Regions from separate parts of the Pseudalkalibacillus sp. Hm43 genome, predicted to be linked through region 2. Evidence: riboswitches for the same ligand, from Rfam matches in the RefSeq annotation. Region 2 holds a riboswitch; the other holds the start of a gene.
The links. Region 2 has a riboswitch for lysine ahead of lysA (diaminopimelate decarboxylase). Riboswitches for the same ligand answer to the same signal wherever they lie in the genome.

Region 1 (7,518 bases), 790 kb from region 2:
CTATAATCAATCGCTTTTTCTTTTGCAAGGAGCTCTTCAATTTGTTGAGCAAGTACGTTGGACTCTTCCAGTGTCGTATCTTCTGGTAATGTGACCTCGACTTCGAACGAATCACTTCCTTCTGAAGGAAGGAAAGAGACACCTAATGCAGGTACGATTGAGAACGAGCCTACTAATAGAACGATCGATAGAGTAAATACAATCCATTTACGATTCAATGCACCTCGTAAGAATTTTTCGTATCGACCAATGAGCTTGCCCTTCTTGGATTTATGGCTTACGTTTTTGAAAAAATATTTCCCTAGAACAGGGATAAGCGCAATCGCCACAATTAATGAAATCGTTACAGAAAAAATGACGGATAAACTGAACGGACGGAAAAACTCGCCAAGGATCCCACTTACAAATCCAAGTGGCAAGAACACAATCAATGTGGCGACAGTTGAAGATGCAACCGGACCTAACACTTCCTTCGTCGCTTTATAAATCAGCTCTTTCTGATCCATTTCCGGATGCAGTTGCTTCCATCGGTATATGTTTTCAATGACGACGATACTGTCATCGACAATACGACCAACCGCAACCGCCATACCGCCTAATGTCATGATGTTAAGTGTGTAACCAAATTGCTCAAGTAACGCAATCGAACCAAGTATGGAAAGAGGCAAGGAAACAATGGCAATGATCGTAGCGCGAATATTACGTAAGAATAGCAGAATCACCAGAACGGTGAATAACGCGCCGAACCCGCCTTCTTTCAATAAAGCAGATATGGATTTATTGACCTCTTCTCCCTGGTCCATGATGGTATAGAGTTCATATCCTTTATCTTCTGTCTTCTCTTCCAGATAGGATTGGACAGCTTCCGCTACCTCAGCCGTGTTTGCATCCTGGGTTTTGGTGACCTCCAACAAAATACTATCTTCCCCGTTAAAGCGGGAGATTTCAGAACGATCGGTGTCCTGTGTGACATCGGCTATTTCGGATAAAGTTATTTTTGTCTGAGTTTGAGTAGGTTGATTCTCCGAGGGAGCAGTTTGACCTTGTGATGGTGGTTGTCTGTTTGAATCTGCTCCTTGACCATTCTTGTTTGGTATCTGAACAGGAATCTCAATTTCTTCGATCGACTCAATACTCTCGATACTTCCTTTAAGCTCGACTGGTATGGATGTTCCTGACTCATAGAGCGTTCCGAACGGAAGCTTATATTCTGCCTGTTGAATGGATTCCTTTATATCAGACAAGGTCAATCCATACGAAGAGGCTTTCTCTTCATCTACTTCCACAAAAACCTTCGTGTCCGTCTTACCAGTGACTTGAACGCTAGAGACACCCTCCAGGTTCTCTAGATGAGTTACAATCGTGGACTCGACATCTTCTTGAAGCGCACCCAGGTCTGCATCCGATATAGCAGCCTGATAGATCGGAATTGAACTGGAAGAGACCGCGAGGACATTCGCTTCAGCATCATCCGGTAATGTCAATCCATTGATTTTATTCTGAACTTCCGATTGAAGTTCATCGATATCTTCACCGAACGGGTACATGATGGTGATCAACGACAGATTCTCTCTGGACGTACTTGATATAGACTCGTATCCCTCCATGTTCAATAACACATCTTCAATCGGTTTCGTCACACTCTCTTCCACTTCTTCAGTAGAAGCATTCGGATAGACGGTCTGTACGGTCATAACTGGGAAAGTTACATCCGGAAACGTCTCCACTTTTATTTGATTGGTTGCTACAATTCCACTGACCACCACGAGAACTGTCAGGATCAAGATGGCAACCATGTTCTTCAAGCTAAACTTTGTCATCCAACTCATATTTGTCATGACTCCTTTCAATGATCTAGTTTGAGGATACTCATGAAATATGAACTGAATATGAACACATGAAAAAAAGATGGAGGATCCTCCATCTTTTCTAGCGAGCATTAAGTGGAAGGGTGACGTAAAAAGTAGTCCCCACTCCAACATCGCTTTCTACTTCAATTTTCCCGCCATGCAATTGGGTGATTTTCTGAGCGATCGACAGTCCTAACCCATTCCCGCCGTTTTCCTTCGAGCGGGACGGATCGACTTTATAAAATCGATCAAAAATACGATGTTGTTCTTCTTCAGGGATCCCTTCCCCCTGGTCTCTAATTGCGATCACCACATGATCAATAGATGCTTTAGCCGTAACCTTTATGACGCCACCGAAAGGATTGTAACGGATCGCATTCGTCAACAAGTTAATCCAAACTTGCTCCAGTTGATCTTTGTCTCCTTCAATCTCCAATGGTTTTACATCTAATTGTATGTCGTTCTCTTTGGCGGTCCATTGAGGTTCGAGGAAGGTGATCACCCTTCTCAACTGTTCATCTAACTGATAAGGGACCGGTTGGATTGGATCCTGATCCGTGTCCAATCGGGCAAGCTTTAATAGATTTTGACTTAAATCCGACAATCGCTTACTCTCTTGCTCGATGATGGACAGATACTCCTTTTGTTGACGAGCATCCTTCACAACGCCATCTTTCAAAGCTTTTGCAAATCCCTGTATGGAGGTCAATGGTGTTTGGATTTCATGGGAAACGTTCGTAACGAACTGATGTCTCATCTCATCCAATTCACCTAGCCCCCTCGTCATTTGGTTGAAGCTTTTGGTAAGGTTTCCGAGCTCGTCTTTCCTTTTGTTCTTAATGAATACATTGAAATTGCCTTGAGCCAGCTCTTTTGTTGACTGAGTCATTTCTTTGATTGGACTGATGATCCATCTAGTCGAAATCAGGAAAATGACACTTCCTATGACAAGTATCGTGCTGAACAGGATCAACATAAGCTTTTCGAAGTCCTGAAAGAAAAATTTGAAATTCGGTCTTAAAAATAAGGCATAGGATTCCTCGCCTTTTTGAAAAGGAAGCCCCACCACTTTTCTCGGTGGCAGGTCATGACCTCTATAAACCCCACCTGCTATAACTTTTTGAAGCTCATCATCTTGTAAGCCCCATGGATCTAAGCTTTTACCGTACAAAGGTATGTCAGATTGTTCTTTCATCAACAATAAGTCAAAGCTGACCGATGACATGGAATCAAAGTACAACGTTTCATCCATCTCTGGAGTTTCTTTATACAATTCGATGATGTCTTTTCCGACTTCCTCCATACGAGTTTCAAGCCTGTCCCCTACCTGATACATGTGAATTCGACCTGAAATAAGAAATGTGATGATCAAACTGACAAGAATAGCGCCTAAAAACGTGAGGACTATTTGCACATAAAGAGTTTTCATCATTTGAATACCTCAATCTTATACCCTAATCCTCTGACTGTCTTAATTGAGATGGCTGCATTAGACTTGGATAACTTGTCTCGGATCCGCTTGATATGTACGTCGATTGTCCGATCATCACCCTCATAGTCCAGTCCCCATATGCGTTCAATCAATTGGTTTCTTGTGAAAATTTGTTCTGGATAGCTGGCCAATGTATACAACAACTCAAATTCTTTTAGGGGCATAGTCAACCTTTCGCCATCTACCTGGATTTCTTTTTTTGAGGTGTTCATCGTTACATTCCTTGTTTTCAGCTCATTGGAAGCCTCAACCTGATACCTTCTTAATAAAGCTTTCACTCGCATGACGATTTCCAACGGATCGAAAGGTTTGACCACATAATCGTCGGTTCCTAATTGGAACCCTTTCACTTTATCTTTTGTTTCACCCTTCGCAGTGACCATCAAGACTGGAATCTTGTAGTATTGTCTGATTTCCTCGCATAACTCGTAACCATCCACTTTTGGCATCATAAGATCAATAATCGCCAAATCAATCCGTTCACTTTCCAGTTGTTCTATCGCATCTTGTCCATCCTTCGCTTTCACGACCTGGTACCCTTCATTTCCAATATATAATGAAATCAATTCCAGAATGTTTGGATCATCGTCTGCAATTAATACTCTCACCATGAAACGTGCATCCCTTCATCTTTTTTCAGTAGACGATTCAAGTATACCACCAAAAAAAGTCATAAAGAAAAGCCGTCTCTTTCGACGGCTTCTCTAACACGTAATTGTTAAACGGTACTAACCGGTTTACGTGCTTCCAATTCAAACGCATCATGTAAACATTCAATCGCAGTAATCATCGATGAACTATCGACGATCGTAGAGACTTTGATTTCTGACGTGCTGACCATTTTTACTTTGATTTGATCTCTTGCGAGTACATCGAACATTTTTGCCGCAACTCCAGGGTTTGAAATCATACCAGATCCTACGATTGAAACTTTGGCAAGGTCCCCTTCATATGATACTTGTTCGAAATTCAACTGACTCTGATGCTGACTTAATACCTCAAGTGTCTCTTGTAACGCCACTGAATCGACGGAGAAAGAGATATCCGTTGATTGATTACCGTTCGTATTCTGGATGATGATATCGACGTTGATATGATGATTGGATAACGTCGTAAATAGTGTGGATAAGGTCGCCATTCCATCTGGCAACCCATGTACTGTCACCTTCGTCACGTTGTCCTCGAACGCAATCCCTCTTACCATCAAGTTCCCTTCCATTTCTACTTCCTCCTCTATCCTTGTACCCGTTTCTTTATCTATACTTGATCGTACTTCTAAAGGCACGTCGTAGTTTTTCGCGAATTCTACAGACCTTGGATGCAATACCCCTGCTCCAAGATTCGCTAACTCCAGCATTTCATCGTAGGAGATCGCTTCGAGTTTTCGAGCACCCTTTACAACTCTAGGATCTGTCGTGAAGACACCTGTCACATCTGTGTATATTTCACATTTTTCAGCTTTTAATGAAGCCGCCAACGCGACCGCTGTCGTATCGGAACCACCTCTACCTAGCGTTGCAATTTCCTCATTCTCTGTTATCCCCTGAAATCCAGCGACAATGACAATTTTTCCGGTAGCTAATTCTCCATTGATCCGTTTTGGATCAATATCCATGATACGGGCATTCCCATGAACCGCTTCCGTTTTGATTCCTGCTTGCCAACCCGTAAGTGACACAGCATCATAGCCTCGTTGCTGAATCGCCATCGCGAGTAGGGACATCGATATTTGTTCTCCTGTAGACACCAGTAAATCAAGCTCCCTTTTTGAAGGACTGTCCGAAATGTTGTTTGCGAGTTCAATCAGATGGTCTGTGCTCTTCCCCATTGCTGAAACAACGACGACGACTTCATTCCCTTGCTGATACGTTTCTATGACGCGTTCTGCTACATTCTGAATTCTTTCAACGGACCCAACGGAGGTACCTCCATATTTCTGTACGATGAGTGCCATGCTTCCATTCCTTTCACTGATAAAAATTTATATACGCAAGGGTATACGGTTGATGGTTTCTTCAACTAAATCAAATGCTTTCAAGAGCAACAAAGTTTTGCGAAACAGCCAAAAATTAAAAGGATTGACTCAAATCAAAGTGTGACGGACATTCCAATGAACCACTTTCCTCTCGATCGGAGTTATGGTCGAATTGAAATAAATCGTCAGACTTGAGAGTCAATCCTCAACGTCTGCCACACTTATTCCCTTGCGTGAGATAGTCCTCCATACGACATCAGGGAGATGTGTCGTATGACAGCCCTGCATTTCTTCAATGCAGATCCAGCTGGATGAAAGTTGAGTCCACGAACCAGCTTCGGCGAATTCCCCTTTCCATTGCACTCATAAGAGCTCAACCTCTTCATGCAACGTACTATTGGTTTCCGCGCCTCTACCATCACTTCATCATGAAGTGTGGCCTGAAATTTTAATTGTTTGTATTCTATCAAATACCGGAAAAAGAAACAATAAAAACTTTTTACGAAATGACAATCTCTATTGATTTCTGTTTTCGTTCACATATAGAGAGGGAAGAAGCAAATAATAACGTTATCTTGATTGTGTAAGGAGTTTTATATATGATCCTTCGGTTTGGGTATGTATCGACTGCGCTTCATTTGTGGGAATCTACTCCTGCACACACACTTACCTTTACGAATTGGAAAAAGCTTTCGAAAGATGAACGAGAAGATAAGCTGAAAAGAGTGACTGCACAAAACATTGAAAATACGAAGCGCGCGATTTACTATAACATCGCTCAAGGCATCCATGTGTATCGGCTGTCCTCTTCTATTGTACCTTTGGCAACCCATCCAGAGGTTTTGTGGGATTATATCACTCCATTTCGGGACAAATTCAAGGAAATCGGCGATTTAATTCATCAGTATGGATTGCGTGTCAGTTTTCATCCTAATCAATATACGGTTTTCACAAGTCCAAATGATCGGGTCACCGGCAATGCAGTAAAGGACATGGAATATCATTATGAAATGCTTAAGATGATGGGGGTACATAAACAAGCCAACATGAACATCCATGTCGGTGGCGTATACGGAGACAAGGAAACTGCCCTCGAACGATTTCATCAGAATATTGAGCAGTTGGATCCGAAAGTCAAAACACAGGTCACGCTTGAGAACGATGATAAAACTTACACATCGAGAGAAACACTCGATGTTTGCCGTGCTCATTCGTTGTGTTTCGTATTCGATTATCATCATTTCTGGGCTAATCCATGGGAGGAAGATGAATTAGAAGCGTTGCTGCCAGAAATTTACGCAACGTGGGATCACAATGACTATCCACCGAAGTTCCATCTATCCTCTCCTAAGTCTGAAAAAGAGTATAGAGCACATGCCGAATATGTCGATCTGGATTTCGCTCTTCCTTTTATCAAAAGTTTGGTCAAATACGGAAAAGACGCAGATATCATGATAGAAGCCAAGTTGAAAGACAAGGCAATGCTTCAACTCGTAGAGGAGATCTCAAAGTTACGAGGATACAAACGAATTGATGGTGCAGTGATTAGAGTATAGATGGGGGCTGACTAGGGTGTCGCCCTTTTTTTGATATAGGTCTGATTTGAGCTATAATTTCTGAATTTGGGCTATATTTTCTGAAACTGATCTATAATTCCTGAATCTGATCTATAATTCCTGAAACTGATCTATAATCTCTAAGCACTGTCGCTCAATTAGCCAAACATCGCGCCAACAATTCCCCTTCACATGCTAAAATGGGTGAAAAGGACGGTGGTACCGGTGTGTTTGTATCCTGAAATTGCAAAAGAATTGATACATTTGAAGCATTCTGACCTGGAATTGAGGGAGGGTTTATTAAAAGAAGGAACATTATATGATGGATATCATCCAGAAATGGAGGAATGTCATATCCTTAATGGCAACAGATTACATCAAATCATAGAACAAATCGGCTGGCCAAATCAATCAAAAGTCGGTATTGATGGCGCAGAAGCCGCTTGGCTCATCCTTCAGCATGCCATCAGTTTGCCTGACCTTCAGAGAGATTCCTTGCCACTTTTAGAGGTAGAAATGAAGAAGGATGAAATACAGCCCTATCAATATGCTCATTTATTAGACCGGATCCGGTTTTTTGAAAGGAAGCCTCAACGGTTTGGTACACAACTCGATTGGGATGAGCATGGTGATATGAGTCCCTGG
Region 2 (7,518 bases):
TTGTCTCCCGTAATAGGAAGGGACTGTCACCTAGACAGTCCCACAAAAGTGTTAAAAAGGACCGTTTCAGAATGAAACGATCCTCCTTTTGATGTTTATTATTCTTCCCAGACTTTGACTTCTTTCATCACGTCGCCGTTCTGAGTGCGCAATACGGAATCCATGCCTTCTGTCACTTGACCGAAAACGGTATGTACACCGTCTAAGTGCGGTTGACGCTCATGCACGATGAAGAATTGGCTTCCACCTGTGTTTTTACCAGCGTGTGCCATTGATAATGAACCAGGCTTATGCTGATGAGGGTTTCCTTCTGTTTCACAATCGATTGTGTAACCAGGTCCGCCAGTTCCAGTTCCTGTCGGGCATCCGCCTTGTGAAACGAAACCAGGGATGACACGGTGGAACGTCAAACCGTTGTAAAAACCTTCATTCGCTAATTTTTCAAAGTTCGCAACTGTATTCGGTGCTTCCTCAGGGAAGAAATCGATAAGTACTTTTTCTCCGTTTTCAAACTCGATACTACCTTTTTTCATGATTGGTTCCTCCTCTTTGACAAGTAGTTTTATTGTATGACTTTTTGGAGGAGAAGTAAAGGTAAGTGCCTTCCAATCATCGTTCTAAACGCTTGATACAGTGGCCTTTTTCAAAGGTCGATCCAAATGGACAAGATCCCGGTACGTTTCCCGTTCTACGACGAGCTGCACATCCCCTTCTTCTACAAAAACAACTGCCGGACGCGGAAGGCGATTGTAGTTGTTCGCCATCGAATATCCATATGCCCCCGTACAGAACATCGCAAGAATGTCCCCTTGAGACGTTTTCGGCAACTCGATGTCATGAGCAAGCATATCCCCAGATTCGCAACACTTCCCTGCAATTGAAACGACTTGAGCGTTTTTCTGCATCAAACGGTTGGCGATGACGGCTTCATATTTTGCCTGGTACAGGGCAGGTCGAAGATTATCCGTCATGCCTCCATCGACCGCTAGATAATTTCGCACGCCAGGGATTCTTTTTTCAGAACCAATTGAGTAGAGCGTCGTTCCCGCTTCACCTACAAGAGAACGCCCTGGTTCAATCCAGATTTCGGGCATCGAAAGTCCTCGAGCAGCCACCTGGTTTTCCACCTCACGAATCAAGACACCAACCATTTTTTCAATAGAAATCGCAGAATCCTCGGACGTGTATGGGATACCGAACCCTCCACCCAAATTGACAACGCGCGCTTCAAAGCCAAACGACTCTGACCATCTTTCCAACTGATCGAACACCTTCTGAACGGCCATCACGAACCCGTCCGCTTCGAAAATTTGGGAACCGATATGACAGTGGATCCCCATCACGGCGATGTAAGGAGAATTCAATCCCTCCTGTAAAGCTTGCTCCGCCTGAAGGCTTATGACGTCGAAACCGAATTTCGAATCTTCTTGTCCGGTAAGGATATATTCATGGGTATGGGCTTCGATTCCCGGGGTAATCCTCAATTGGACAGGAATGATTCGATTCAACTGTTCTCCAATCGCCTTCAGACAGTCCAACTCGTAAAAATTATCGACGATGATGCAACCGACGTTCTCTTCCACCGCCATCCGCAGTTCATCGACACCTTTATTGCTTCCATGAAAGTGGATCTTTTCTGCCGGAAATCCTGCTTGAAGTGCCGTATACAATTCCCCACCAGAAACGACCTCGATGTCGATCTTCTCCTCCTCCATCAATTGGACCATTGCGATGCTTGAAAAAGCTTTACTCGCATATGCCACCTTGCCTTTAACTCCATTTTCTTCGAAAGATGAGCGGAAGGCTCTCGCTTGTTTCCGGACTTTCGCTACGTCATATACGAATAAAGGTGTTCCAAATTCCTTCGCCAGATCGATGGTATCTACACCGCCAATTTCCAAGTGCCCTGCTTGATTCATATAACCTGTTCCTAAGAATGCCATTTTTCATTTCCCCTCTCTCGGATTATGAGAGAGCTCTTTTAACTGATAAAAATACAAAAAACCAGTCCATGTATAGGTACATAAACTGGTTTCGTCCGTACCCTCATCAGTCGGAATAGCTCTCCACTACATGTGTAGTGACAGTCCGTTACTTATTCAGCAACGACCCAGCGAAACATGGTCAGGTCCATTGTTCGCTTCGGCAAATTGACCTTTCATCGTACGTCTTCGCACCCCTGCTCGGAACGACTACTCATTCGTTTTGCGCCTCTACCCCATTACGTTGAATGAGGCAATTATGAAATTATCAATAACTTTAGCATAAGCCCCTGACAGAATCAACCTGTATTTTCTTGTTTTTTCTGATTTTGCGGACGGACGATACTTGGACGGACTTTCGATAACGGTACAGCCACACGGATAAGTACTTGCATCAATGCTTGTGGATTGAATGGTATGAACGGCCACAAATAAGGTGTGTTCAAGTTCTTGATGCTGCACAGTAAAATGATCACTAATGTCGTACCGACCATGAACCCTGGTACTCCGAATATGAGTACGAGCGTAATCAGAATCAACCGGACGATCTTATTGGCGACACTCAGCTCATAACTCGGTGTCGAGAACGATCCGATAGCCGCTAAAGAAACATAAAGGATGACTTCAGATACGAACAATCCGACATCGATCGCAATTTGGCCAATCAACACAGCCGCGATCAAGCCCATTGCGGTCGACAAGGCCGATGGCGTATGGATAGCGGCCATCCTCAACACGTCAATTCCGAGTTCGGCGAACAAGATCTGCAGATAAATTGGGATATTCGATTCCTTCGTCGGACCGATAAAATCGAGACCCGCGGGTAGTAAGTTTTCATTCAAGACGAACAACAGCCAGAGTGGTAGCAGAAACACTGAGGTCAGCATTCCTCCAAAACGGATCCATCTCAAGAAAGCCCCGATCATCGGTGTTTGTCGGTATTCCTCTGCGTGCTGCACATGGTGGAAAAACGTCGTCGGTGTAATGATGACACTTGGAGAAGTGTCGACGAAAATGAGCACATGCCCTTCAAGCAAATGGGTCGCCGCAACATCAGGACGTTCGGTGTATCGTACGAGTGGGTATGGATTCCAGCCTTGATTGACGATGAATTCTTCTACCGTTTTGTCTGCCATCGGAATTCCGTCGATCCGGATATTGTCGAGTTCTTTTTTGATCGTTTCAATCAGTCCAGGATCGGCTACGTCTTCCAAATAAGATAAACATACGTCCGTTTTCGATCGGTCACCGATCTGGACGATTTCATTGCGTAGACGCTCATCCCTCAATCGTCTACGAGTCAGGGCTGTATTCTCAACAATGTTCTCTGTATACCCATCACGTGCACCACGGACGACCTTTTCAACATCCGGTTCCTGTGGGGTTCGTCCGGGATAACTACGGACATCGACGATGAATCCTTCATCATGACCGTCAATGAGCACCGCGATCAGCCCTGAAAGCACCCGGTCGATGACTTCATCGAGGTTTTTCGCAGTCGACACCTGCTGATGGGCGAGGTGGTTTTTGATCATATCCTTCGTTTTAGAGCTCGTTCGGAAATCATCGTTCATGACAAGGAGTTCTTTTAACAGCATGATGATGTATTCACTGTCACAGAGACCTGTACAATAGTAGATCTGGACTTCCTTGTTCAGGATGTTCATCTTCCGGACACCGACGTCGAAGCTCTTTCCTATGCCGATTTTTTCTTTCAAGAACTCTTCATTTTCAGCGATTTTCTTTTTGATCGGTGTTTCCTTTTCCTTTTTCGGATTCATGTTGTCCACTCCTTTCTAAGATGAGTTCAATGGCTTGTCGCGTAATCGGTGAGCCCCGTTCAGCGTGGTCGATGCCCGCCATTTTTCCAATATCACCGACTCCGACTATGAAGGGTATATCGAGTTCATCAAGGATATAAACGGTGTCCCCGTCCAATCGACCGAATTCCATATCCGGAAGACCGCTCTTATCAACGCCATAAGCGGAAAGTTCTCCAAAGCGATCGATGCTGACGTCCACCTTGGTCCATTCCGCTAGATGGGTTTTGGACGCCACCGCAATCGCTCCAAGCACTTCCACGTCCGGGTGGTTGCATACCTCACGCATCGCCCGTTCTCCTGGACCTTCGCCTCGGTATCCGCAATCGTCGAACATGACAAGTACGGGATCATATGGAGTTGATAAAATCATGGAGACGAGTTCTTCGCCGGACATCTTGGAAGGATTCCCCCAGGATTGGGAGATGCAGCGACCTCCGATTTCCTTTGCCACATGCTCGACTGCCTTCAGAGCGTACAAGTCTCCATCCGTAATCATGATGACTCTTTTTTTCATGTCAGATCATCCTTTTGGTTTGAAAAGCACAGCGACAATGAATCCGAACAAGATCGCGGAGGAGATTCCAGCTGAGGTGAGCTGGAAAATCCCCATTGCAATTCCGATGAATCCATGTTCTTCCGATTCGGCCATCGCCCCATGAAGCAGCGAATGTCCAAAACTCGTGATTGGAACGGTTGCCCCTGCTCCAGCGAATGCAATCAACTTGTCGTATAATCCGAATCCATCGAGACAGGCTCCAGCTACGACAAATCCAGAGGTGAGATGGGCAGGTGTGATGTTGAATAAATCGAGCAGCAATTGACCGATCAAGCAGATCAGACCACCAACGACAAATGCGATAAGATATTCCATTATTGATTCCCACCTCCTGAAACAGCCTCTAATACGACACCGTGAGCAATAGTCGGAATAGATTCCTTCTGTTGAATCATGATCGGGTTCATGAGCGCACCTGTCGCAACGACGAAAATCCGCTTCAGATTACCGGCCTTCATCTCTTTCAACAGGTGACCGTAAGTCACAACTGCTGAACAGGCACACCCACTACCACCTGCGAAGACAGGCTGATCAGGTCGATAGACGAGCAGTCCGCAGTCTTGATGGTTCGCAGTGAGGTCATAATTTTGTTCCTTTAACAGTTCAAGTAAAATCGGTGTCCCGACAGCGGAAAGGTCGCCTGTTGCGATCATGTCATAGTAATCCGGTGAACGTCCCGTATCTTTCAAGTGAGTCGCGATCGTATCTGCAGCCGCCGGTGCCATCGCTGAACCCATGTCGAATGGATCACTAATCCCTAAGTCCATCACCCGCCCGATTGTGGCACTGGTGATTTTGATTGGGGATGGCGTCGTGCTGACGATCGATGCCCCCGCTCCTGTTACCGTGTAGGTCGCGGAGTCCGGCTTCTGACCACCGTATTCTGTCGGGTACCGGAATTGCCGTTCAGCTGTCGCGTTATGACTACTGACCGCCGTCAACACATTGTTGGCAAACTCGCCATCGATCAATGCAGATGCCACAGCCAACGTTTCCATTGATGTGGAACAAGCCCCGAACATACCGAGGAACGGTATCTGATTTTGACGTGCCGTATAGTTCGCGATGACCGTCTGGTTGATCAGATCACCTGACAAAAATAAATCGATATCGGACGCTTGTTTACTTCCTTTTTCCAGACAGATGTTGATCGCCTGTTCCATCAGATGACGTTCTGCGAGCTCCCAATTGTCCTGACCGCAATGGAGTTCATCGAACGACAGATCATATTGATCCCCTAAAGGACCTGCCGCTTCTTCTGGACCGACGACAGCAGCTGAGGATGTAATGTATAACGGTTTCGAAAAAGTCCAAGTTTGCTTTCCAGTTAACTTCATGATTGTCAGTCCCCCTGAGACTTATAGGAATTGTTGGATAATATATCGGATCATACCGATGACATAGGCGGATACCGCTCCGAACACGATGACAGCTCCTGCCAATTTGAACAGGTTCGTCGCAACCCCGAGAACGATCCCTTCGCTTTTGTGTTCGAGTGCGGCACTCGTGACCGCGTTCGCAAAGCCTGTAACCGGCACGATTGATCCTGCACCGCCGAACTGACCGATTTTATCGTACACACCAAAACCTGTGAGTAACGAAGCGATCAAGATCAGTGTGGCAACAGTCGGATTGCCGGCTGTTTTTTCGGTAAAATTAAAAAACATGATGTAAAAGTTGGAGATCCCTTGTCCGATCAAGCAAATGAAACCTCCGACCATGAACGCTTTGAACGCATTCAGCACATAAGGGGTTTTCGGCTGCAAGGGTTTGATTTTCTCTTTGTATGCCTGTTGTTCAGGTGTCAGCTTTTTCTTAGCCAATTGAATTCCACTCCTTGTTTTGGATGAGCACCACTTCTACAAATGGACAAAGAATATCCAATGAAATAACGAGCCGAACACTTTTCCAAAAAGAATAGCCATCAGAAGGATGAGCACTTGCTCTTTGAACCCGACCCGTTTCATGAGGATGGGCAGGACATTCAACACTTCCGTCAATGCAGCTGCCAGCATTCCGATGAACGTCCCGCTTGCAAGCCCGATCGGGACGAGCAGCCATGGACTGCTTGTGATCGTCATGTCCCGAAGTCCGTACCAACTGGAAAAAAGGACTCCAAGTATGACACTTAATTCATAGCTTCTGATGCGTGCATGTGTTTTGGAAATCTGCATAAGCCTAGGAAGGATACCGAACACGGTAAGTACCGCGACAAAACCGGCACCGACGGCCAATCCTCCACCTAATCCGATCAACATGACGCTAAGTATTTTGATTGTCATGGGTCTTCTTCTCATTCTCACTATTTTCGTTCATGACGACGTACTGATCGAGATCCTGTTGATAGTTGAACATCTCTACATCAAGTGGACTAGGCTCCTCATTGAAGCGTTTCTTGAAAATATGGTTGAAAAACAACACCATCCCAAGCCCCAGTCCTAGTGAATAAGGAATCTGAAGCAGTAAAGGATAATCGTTCTCCCGACCTGTCACGATGTAATAGATTTTCTGATGTACTTCCTGCATACTGACATCCTCATGGAAGTTCATGATGGCAAGAGCCGCACCTATGAATAGGAGGAGCCAAACGATGATAAAGTACATACCTGTCATTTTAGGTTTTTTATACTGTACTTCGATGATCGTTTGCGCGGTTCCGATCGTTTGGATGTCGATGCCTTGATACTCATCTCGTATCGCTTTCAGAACTTTCATAAGGTCGATGATGACGATGTTCTTGTCATGGATCGTGATTTTGTGCACGATGATCTGACCGATCTTTTCAATGACCGAGTCAGGTCCTACGAGTTGGGCAAGGTCCTTGATACGTACGGTTTGATTTGGAGAAACATGCAGCTTATGTCGCATACGTAGATACACCGCTTCAGCATCCATAGTAAGTCCCCCTTATGCCAATTCGTTTATGTGTAGTATGTTTCTTCCAAACCTGTATCATTCTGTCCACTCAGGTTCTCCAACAATTACCTATTTGCAAAAAATGGGGTGAAATGGAGTGGAAAGGATACATGGATGTAGGATCTTTGTGGAATATAAATCAGATTTCGGCATTTCCCATAAAAAATGAAAAATGATAGCTCAGTTTGACCGAGGTTAGGTATCATTTAACGTAAAAAACCCAGATGCGACGAGTCATTCG

Region 1: it holds a riboswitch for lysine, as region 2 does, so the genes downstream of both, ACXQIQ_RS16860 (aspartate kinase) here and lysA (diaminopimelate decarboxylase) in region 2, are expected to answer to the same signal.

Annotation. Positions count from the first base shown of each region.
Region 1 covers NZ_CM135129.1:3,241,075-3,248,592, reverse strand. Annotated here, with positions in the region: gene ACXQIQ_RS16875 (efflux RND transporter permease subunit) at 1-1,829, opposite strand, end outside; gene ACXQIQ_RS16870 (HAMP domain-containing sensor histidine kinase) at 1,930-3,282, opposite strand; gene ACXQIQ_RS16865 (response regulator transcription factor) at 3,279-3,953, opposite strand; gene ACXQIQ_RS16860 (aspartate kinase) at 4,061-5,296, opposite strand; lysine riboswitch at 5,549-5,740, opposite strand; gene uvsE (UV DNA damage repair endonuclease UvsE) at 5,917-6,873, shown strand; gene ACXQIQ_RS16850 (DUF6624 domain-containing protein) at 7,090-7,518, shown strand, end outside.
Region 2 covers NZ_CM135129.1:296,060-303,577, reverse strand. Annotated here, with positions in the region: gene ACXQIQ_RS01595 (peptidylprolyl isomerase) at 99-533, opposite strand; gene lysA (diaminopimelate decarboxylase) at 618-1,943, opposite strand; lysine riboswitch at 2,052-2,224, opposite strand; gene ACXQIQ_RS01585 (spore germination protein) at 2,282-3,763, opposite strand; gene ACXQIQ_RS01580 (stage V sporulation protein AE) at 3,714-4,319, opposite strand; gene spoVAE (stage V sporulation protein AE) at 4,326-4,676, opposite strand; gene spoVAD (stage V sporulation protein AD) at 4,676-5,698, opposite strand; gene spoVAC (stage V sporulation protein AC) at 5,720-6,169, opposite strand; gene ACXQIQ_RS01560 (stage V sporulation protein AB) at 6,221-6,643, opposite strand; gene ACXQIQ_RS01555 (stage V sporulation protein AA) at 6,624-7,256, opposite strand; gene sigF (RNA polymerase sporulation sigma factor SigF) at 7,512-7,518, opposite strand, start outside.